Regions from separate parts of the Halomonas sp. M1 genome, predicted to be linked through region 2. Evidence: predicted binding sites of a transcription regulator. Region 2 holds the regulator's gene; the other holds the start of a gene.

Region 1 (4,396 bases), 1.3 Mb from region 2:
AACACCTCACTATAAAGCCATAAATGACCGCCCCGGGGGCCATCCCTAAGGGGTATAATGTTGCCGGTTGCGGTGAGGTGACTGTGTTACAAACGTTGGCGTTCAGCAGATTTGTTTTACTTGTTACTGTTTTTTAAATAGAGAAAGGTAGTGGTTAATGATTAATACCAAAATATACAAGGCAGTTTACGAACTTGCTGAAAAGCTGATGAAGGCCGCCGCCAAAGATGATCGCGCCACCTTTGAAGCGCTGTATGCCGAGCTACAGGCGATTTGCAGCGAGCATGAAAACACCGATAAAGATCACCCAGAGCAGTGGGAAACCTTGGCGGACTTCACCGAAGAGCTGGAAGATGCGCTGGCCCTCTACGAAAAAGCGTTAGCAAAAGCCAGTGCGATAGATTCGAAAGACCATCTGTCATCCATCGGTTTTTCCATGGCAATGTTGCAAGTGGAGCTGGGCCAAACAGACGCGGCAATCAAAAACCTCCAAGAGGCAAAAGAGAGCGCACGTCGAATTGAAGACAACGAATTGAAAGCAGAAATAGATGAACTGCTTGAAACGTTAACTGCAGGCTAAACTGCGTTCTTGATGTACCAACCACTGATGACAGACACAGGTTCAGCTAACAGCTGATGGTGTTGAACATACCTAAGACTAGGGGCTCGCTCTTGACCAATAACGATATTTTTCGCCGTATTCGCTATACCTTTGATTTAAAAGATAACACCATCGTGAATATCTTCGCTCTGGCTGAGGTTGAGGTGACACAAGAGCAGGTAACCGCTTGGCTGAAAAAGGATGACGATGACGCCTTTGTCACAATGAAGAACAGGGAGCTGGCGTCCTTTCTGAATGGCTTTATCAGCTTTAAGCGGGGTAAGCGCGAAGGCCCGCAGCCCGCGCCGGAAGCGCAGTTAAACAATAATATGGTGTTCCAGAAGCTGCGTATTGCGCTGAATTTAAAAGCGGATGACATTTTAGAGATTTTTGAGCTGGTGGGCTTGCCCTTAAGCAGCCACGAGCTAAGCGCTTTTTTCCGGAAGCCCAGCCATAAGAACTATCGCGAGTGCAAAGACCAAATGCTGCGTAACTTCCTGCTTGGCGTTCAGCGTCAGCTACGGCCCAACGCTGAGAGTTAAAGTGCTAAAAGGCTAGCGCCTCACGCAAGCGAAAATCGCATTGCCAGAGGCGTTATCCCACGGCGAGATGGTGTCGTAGTTGTGCTCAAACACATGCACCTCGAAGTAAGGCGCCAATAGGGCGCTTAACTCTGCAAAACTCACCGCCACCATGGGGTGCTCGTCATTCCAAACCTGCGTCTCTTCAGCGTTCGTTTTTTCGATACTCAGCCTGAGTGACTGTCTTTCTCCGTGCCCGCAGTAATGCCAGCCAGAGCGAAAGGTAAAGGTATTGTTTGCCTGCTTGGCGGTGTGTTTAACGCATAAACCGTTGTCGATTTTGTCTTTATCGACGGCATTAAAATAGAACACGCCGCCTGCTTTTAACGCGCGGTGGGCGCTGGCAATGCACGCCGTTAGCTTTTCAATACCATCGTTATAATGGATTGAGTACAAAAAGCAGGTGATGAGATCGAGGGGTTCGTTAATCTCAAAGGTGCTCATATCTTGCAGCGAGAAGTGCGCTTCTGGGCAGCGCTTGGCGGCGATATCCAGCATCGGTTGGTTAATGTCTAGCCCACTACTGGTGTAGCCCGCGTCGATAAAATGGCGCACATGGGGGCCGGTACCACAGGCTAAATCCAAGTGGGTGGTGCCACCGTTGCCAAATATCTGATGCAGCCTGCGGATGGCGTTACTTTGGGCTTGATAGTCGATGTCTACGCACATCAAATCGTAGTAGCCAGAAAGATCAGTATAAAGTGCGTTGACGGACATGGTCGCCTAGTGGTGGAAGCTGGAATAAAAGGGATGGCGCATAGTAAACGAGCGGGTAGGAATTGAGAAGCGAGGGCGGGACGACGGCTAAAGAAATCCGGCTACTTCCCGATAACACCTCACAGGTAGGAAATCTTAACGTCACCACAAGAGCCCGCTATGCGCAAACTACTTGCCCTTTGTTTTACAACGCTATTACTCACTCTTCCGGCCCATGCCAAGGCTTCTGTGCAGGCGGCCGAAGCGGCGGCGCTGGCGTGGTTAGCGGCGGTAGATAGAGGGGAATACCAGCAGGCGTGGGATGAGGCATCGCCGCTGCTACAAGCGCCACTTTCTGCGGCTATGCTTCAGCGCACTATTTCGCTGTCGCGGCGGGACTTTGGTGCAGCGGAAACGCGACGCCGTGTAAGGGTATCGCAATATACGTCTATGCCCGGTGCACCACGAGGGGACTATAAGGAGTTCACGTTTCAAACACGTTTTGAAAATAATCCCAGGGTTATGGAGGTGGTAACGCCCCACCTTGAAAACGGCACTTGGCGCGTTAGTGGCTATTATATCGAATAAGGACAGGGCAGACGTGGCGGAAGATACAACAGCGCCGCTAATCCAGCGGCGCCAGCTCAACCAGTAGTGGAAACAGCTGAGTATAAAGATTGAAATAAAACTGCTTAGACAGCGCTATTGAGAGAGCTGATCCGCAAAATCATGATTAGTGTCGCGGTGGTCTGCTTCATCCGCCCTTACTGCAACCACCACCTCACGCAGCCGAGCATCCTGAGGCAAGTTCCAGTAGTCGATAGCAATTTGCGGAGCGGGAATGTTTTCGTATTCGCCGCGATCAATCCCTTCTAGGTACTCGGTGTAGCTATAAACGGCTTCCTCTTCTAAGTAACCCACTACACGGTGGGCAGTTTTGCTAGAGCAGAGGTAGAGCAAGAAAAACAGGTTAAAGAAAATACCTTGCGCCAACATAATAATGAAACGCTCAAAGCGGTTAGGTTTGGCCACTTCGATAAACGTCATCAAGTGCATACGCTCATTTTCAGCTTCATCCAGCAGCGTACGAATCCAGCCGTCGTCATCTTTAATTCGCCGCAGGGCATGTAGGTGTTGAATGGCACCTCCTACCATGCCGGGCACTGCGGCCACGGTTTCTAAAATGACCGCCCGATGGCCGTAGCGGCCTGCAAAAAAAACATCTGCAAAAAAGCGCATAAAGCGTACTAACCGATATGCAATGCGGTCAGAAAATCCGCGTGGTTGATAGTGGGTCTGCTTCGTGTCGCTTTCGGTTGAACGGTCGTTGGTGGTGCGCATCATTATGTTCCTTATCTGAATTTATCTGGTAGTACGACTTCTGTATAAGAGTCTGGTTCACTCGAAAAGGATAAACAGCGTAAGAATTAGTGCTTACTTTTACTTAATTTATGGCGAGTCCACCCAGAGGTGCTACGTTAAAAAGAGGTTCTGATATTAACAGCTGCTTTCCGGTTTCTACATGCTGTATAGGTTTTGTGAAACTAAGCGGTGTGGTAGTGGTCACTGTTGTAAGATTTAGGTGATGGCGCGAAGCGCGAGGAGCGATCATGCAAGCCTTTTCTCTCAAATCGCACTGGCTCTGGATGCTTCTCGCTGGCGTCATCATGGCCACATCGTCTTTTACATGGCAGGCGATGGCGCAAAATAGTGGTGGTAAGGCACTGGTGCTCAACATTGAGGGTGCCATTGGGCCTGCAACGAAGGATTACTTTGGGCGTGGCCTTCGTCGGGCTCAAGAGCAGAACAGTGATCTGGTTATTGTTGAGTTAAACACGCCTGGCGGGCTGGTTGAAACTACCCGTGACATGATCCAAGCCATGCTCAATTCCGAAACCCCCGTGGTTATGTATGTGTCGCCAAGCGGCGCACGCGCGGCAAGTGCTGGCACCTATTTGTTATATGGCAGCCATGTGGCGGCCATGGCACCTGCCACCCATTTAGGGTCGGCAACGCCAGTGCAAATGGGTGGCTCTGGCGTCGCTAGCGGTGAGGAAGACACAGACGAAGGTGATACAAAAGAGTCTGAGCGTGAAGGCAGTGCGATGGATCGAAAGGTACTGGAGGACGCCGTTAGCTTTATTCGGGGCCTGGCCGAGCGCCACGGACGCAACGCAGATTGGGCGGAAGAAGCGGTACGCAACGCGGTAAATCTCACTGCCAATCAAGCACTAGAGCAGAATGTAATTGATGTCGTCGCAAAAGATATCGACGACCTGCTCGCACAGTTGGATGGTATGACGGTGGTGATGAAGCGGGGAGATGTCACATTGGCGACGGAAAACCTGATCGTTGAGCGCTTTGACCCTGATTGGCGTACCCAACTGCTGTCATTGATCACCAATCCTAATATTGCCTACTTCTTAATGATTATCGGTTTTTACGGGCTGATTTTCGAACTCTCAAGCCCTGGTAGCTTATTTCCCGGCACCATAGGCGTTATTTCGCTGCTATTAGC
Region 2 (4,396 bases):
TGCCCCGCCTGCAGCATCGGCAGCCCGCCGGTTGGCAGCCCCGTTTGGCAACACAAAGTGATGAACACGGCATCGCCGTCCATTTGCTGCCTACGCTCCCCGACACCGAAGCGCTGGCATGGTTGGAAGCCCAACACCTGACCTGGGTCAGCTTGGTGCCTGCCAGCCAGAGGGTATACTTCCAGGGCACGCGTTGTGCCCAGCGCCAGTTATTTATTGATAGCACGCTTACGCACCATATAAGCGTGCGTTTTCGTGGGCAGCCTATGCAGCTGTGGAGTGCCTATGCAGAAGTGACTGACGCGTCTGGCACTGCTCTATTGGCATGGTACGGAGAGGTTCGTGACCCCGAAAGCGCTAAGCGTATTGCTCGGCGTTACTGGTTAAGCCCTGCTCGATTAGGCGCTGATGCGCTCTCTTTACTGGCGACCCAGCTGCAAAGCGAAGGGGTCACCGCGCTGACGAAGCGGGCATGGCAGCAGCTTAAAGAAGCCGACAGTGGTGATGTCAGTGCTGAAATACGCCTGCTCATGGCCAGCGGCGTTGCCGCCGTAGCAGGGCATTTGGACAGTGCCGACGATGATGCTGCCCTGGCCCTGCGCACCGACCTGATGCTGCTGCTAGGCACCCAGCGAAAACGGCGCGATACCGCCTTGCTCGATGGATTAGTGCATTCCTTTATGGCCCGCGATGCGATTCGTCAGCTAGGTAGCGTGAGCCGAGAGGGCATGCTATGAGCAGCCAAGACCAGGCAGCGGGGCTGCGAAAATGGGCGGATTTACAGCGTCAGCAGCGCGGAGACATACCCGAAGATACGCTGCCGGATGAGCCAGCTCCCGCAGAGCCAGTCTCAAAGGAAGCGGCTTCTGTTTACGCTGCATCCGCCATGGTGCCAACCGTAGAGGCACCGCCCACGCCGAAACAGCCGCTGGTGGTGGTGGGCTTACCCACCCATCAGCACCAGGTTAACAAGGTAAGAAGCCGCCTCAGCCAGTGGTCGGCATTGGGGCGCCGCTGGGCAGGCGACCCAGATGACTGGGACATTCACCTGGTTGACCCTGCTACAGCTAATCTGCCATTACTAGTGGCGCGCTACCCGCGCTGGGCGTTGTGGGTAAGTAGCGATGCGGATGCGTTTATGCCGATGTACCGAGTTTTGCGGCAAGTGCATGACAACAAAGGTCCAAAGCGCCTGTTGGCGCTGCATGAGCCCCACTTGCCACGCCAAGGATTACTCGATAACTTGCGAGAAGCTGCCGCAGGTTATTTAGACACAGAACTGCTGCTGCTTGCCCGATAAGGGCTGCAGCGTTTACAAGCAAGCGGGTATTGGCAGAGAAGTACTGGCAGATAAGTACTGGTCACTATCTAGTAGCGTTACTGGGAGCACCCATGCAGCGACAAAGCAGGCAGGGTAGGAGCATCTTAAAGGTGGTCACGTTGAGCATTACGGTGTCGCTCATCGCAATGGGGTTGGCAAGTAGCGTACAGGCAGCACCTGGCAGTTGGAGCAGCCAAGTTCCCAGTGTCATGGTCGCCATGAGCGACCGGGTCAGCAGCAGCCAGCCCATCGTAGCGCCCAGCGCAGCGCAAGTGGGAAACGCAGTGATTGATCGGATACAGTGGCGGTATGAGGCGCCACCGGCGTCGCCAGTCAATGCTTGGCTATGTCACCCTGAACAGTGCATCCCACTTAACAGCATGCGGGGTTCCACTATGGCATTAGCCGGAAAGCACGCCGATGCGCCGCTGTACTTTCGTTTTGCCTTAACGCCCGGCCAGCGGCCGGTGCGGGTACAGGGGCTGCAAGCCATCGTGAATTACCAGTAAAAAGTGTTTTAGCCGCGAGGCACGAGGATGTATACAGCACAAGGCAGGATCAAACAGAGTGAGCTGTTAACCCAATACATGCCACTGGTGAGACGTCAGGCCTTAACGCTGCAGGTGAGGTTGCCCGCGAGCATCGAGCTAGATGATCTTATCCAGGCGGGCATGGTGGGGTTGTTAGAAGCCCTTGGGCGCTTTGATGCGGCCCAAGGTGCGACATTTGCCACCTTTGCCAGCCAGCGAATCCGTGGCGCGATGATGGATGAGCTACGCACGCGCGACTGGCTACCCCGTAGCGTGCGACGTTCGGCCAGAGCGATGGATGAGACGGTGCGGCGGCTGGAGCAACAGCTAGGCCGCGCTCCCGAAGAGGGGGAAATCGCCCGTGATTTAGAAATGCCGCTAAGCGACTATCAGCAGCTACTCAATGACACCAACAGCGGCCAACTGCTGCCGTTTGAAGAGCTGGTGACAGAGGGTGGTGAGCCTAGTAGCGGCGCTGGCAATGTGCTCTTCGACCAGTTGTTGGACGCTCAGCAACGTCAAACCTTGATTGAAGCGATTGAGGCGCTGCCAGAGCGAGAAAAGCTATTAATGGCGCTGTACTACCAAGAAGAGATGAACTTAAAAGAGGTGGGTGCTGTGCTGGGGGTTACCGAGTCCCGTGTCTCCCAGCTGCATAGTCAGGCCGTTAGCCGTTTACGCGCCCGTTTGCACGACGCCAATTAATCTCTCACTCACTTATTTGAACCCGGCGAGGAGCCGTTGATGAATCCATCTACGCTGATCGGTATATCTGCCAGCATTCTACTGCTGGTAAGCGTGCTGTTTTTTACCGCAGAGTCCCCAGAAAGCTTTCTTAACTTACCGGGGTTAGCGATTGTCATTACCGGTACGCTGGCCGCTACGTTTATCAGTTACCCGCTGAAAGAAGTACTTCGGGTAGTGCGCTTGGTAGGCTTAGTGTTTCGCCGTGAAAATACCTATGTTCGAGATGACATTAACGAACTCGTGTCGATGTCTCGGCTATGGTTTAAAGGCGATGTTCGGGCGGTGGAAAAAGAGCTTGAGCACACCCGTAACCCGTTTCTACGCACGGGCATTCAACTGGTCATTGCCAATACCAAAGAGGATGAAATCTTCGACATGCTGCGCTGGCGCATAGCGCGGTTAAAAGCGCGCGAGCATGCAGAGGCACAAATTTTCCGCACGATGGCCACTTACGCGCCTGCCTTTGGCATGATTGGTACGTTGGTGGGGTTGGTTAACATGCTTGAAGTCATGGATGCGGGCGACTTAGAAGTCATTGGCCCGCGCATGGCCGTTGCCCTGCTCACCACGTTTTACGGTATTTTGCTCGCCAACCTAGTGTTTAAGCCTATTGCCGTTAAGCTTGAGCGTCGTACCGAAGAGCGCCTCATTACCATGAACATGGTGCTTGAAGGTATATCGCTCATCACCAAACGTCGCCTACCGTCGTTTATTGAAGAAACACTCAACTCCTTTGTTGCCAACTACCACGACGAAATACGCGATGCTACTGTAAAGCCACGCACCACGCCTAGCCCCGCGACAAAAGGGTAGCGACATGCTGAACAGTGAAGCCCGTCATGCGCTGGAAATGCCCACTGCCGAAGGCGAGGGGGATGAGAGCTGGTTAACGAGCTATCTGGATGTATTGACGCTACTAATCACCCTGTTTGTCCTCCTGCTGGCGTTAACGCCGCCAGGCGGGGGAGAAGCGGCAGATAGCGACAGAATGCGCTCGGCCAGTGCGATTACTGCGCTGCCCCTGGCAACCTTAGCCACTGGTATTCAGCCTCGTCACCAGGGGCTAAGGCCGCAGATGGCGGGGCTAAATATTCCCGGGGTCAGTGTTTCCCAAGGCCGTGAAGGCCTTACCCTGCGTATTGATGATAGCCTTTTGTTTCCCAGTGGCGATGCCGTGCTAACGCCCCAAGGGCAGAATGTGCTAGAAAACCTGATAACGGCGCTTGAGGCCTTTGAAGGTCAAATTTCGGTAGAGGGGCATACCGATAATATACCCATTGCTACTCCTCGGTTCCCCTCGAATTGGGAGCTCTCGGTAGGGCGCGCGATTGCGGTTGTGCGCCACCTTGAACGCCAGGGAGTCGCTGTTTCACGAATGCGGGCGGTCGGATATGCCGACACCCAACCCATGGAAAGTAACGCGACCGCAGAAGGGCGAGCAGCCAATCGGCGCGTTGAGCTGTTGCTAAAGCAGTAGCTTGAGGGTGAATAGACTTTTTTCGAGGCTATTTTCGTGCCGAAGCAACACCCTTTACTTCAGTCGTTTGGTGCTTTGCTGGTGTTGGATGCTGACAGTCGGCGCATTCAAGCTTTCAGTAGCAACCTTGCCGCACTGGTTGGCACGACCGTTACCGACGGGCGTGATCAGACGCTGTCGGAAGTGCTGGGTAAACGCCTAAGCCAGCGGCTACGCCACGAGCTACAGGGCCAGCAGCGCTTGGCCGGGCCGCTAACCTTTACCCGCCCGGCGAGCCCAACGCGCTTTCAGCTTTATGCCTACCGTTCAGGCGCCTACGTT

What was found. The regulator FliA, encoded in region 2, starts transcription of late flagellar genes. The targets are predictions, from matches to a motif close to CTAAAGTTNNNNNNNNNNCNGCCGATA.
Region 1: the regulator FliA is predicted to act here: its motif matches at 1,987-2,013, upstream of P8S54_RS00585 (DUF4019 domain-containing protein).

What each region holds. Positions count from the first base shown of each region.
Region 1 is NZ_CP121119.1:129,456-133,851, forward strand. It holds gene P8S54_RS00570 (hypothetical protein) at 158-580, shown strand; gene P8S54_RS00575 (DUF1456 family protein) at 673-1,143, shown strand; gene P8S54_RS00580 (class I SAM-dependent methyltransferase) at 1,156-1,899, opposite strand; gene P8S54_RS00585 (DUF4019 domain-containing protein) at 2,059-2,466, shown strand; gene P8S54_RS00590 (alternative oxidase) at 2,581-3,222, opposite strand; gene P8S54_RS00595 (nodulation protein NfeD) at 3,489-4,396, shown strand, end outside.
Region 2 is NZ_CP121119.1:2,600,463-2,604,858, forward strand. It holds gene flhF (flagellar biosynthesis protein FlhF) at 1-737, shown strand, start outside; gene P8S54_RS12010 (hypothetical protein) at 734-1,300, shown strand; gene P8S54_RS12015 (flagellar protein FlhE) at 1,393-1,830, shown strand; gene P8S54_RS12020 (RNA polymerase sigma factor FliA) at 1,858-2,556, shown strand; gene P8S54_RS12025 (MotA/TolQ/ExbB proton channel family protein) at 2,596-3,411, shown strand; gene P8S54_RS12030 (OmpA family protein) at 3,416-4,075, shown strand; gene P8S54_RS12035 (sensor domain-containing diguanylate cyclase) at 4,112-4,396, shown strand, end outside.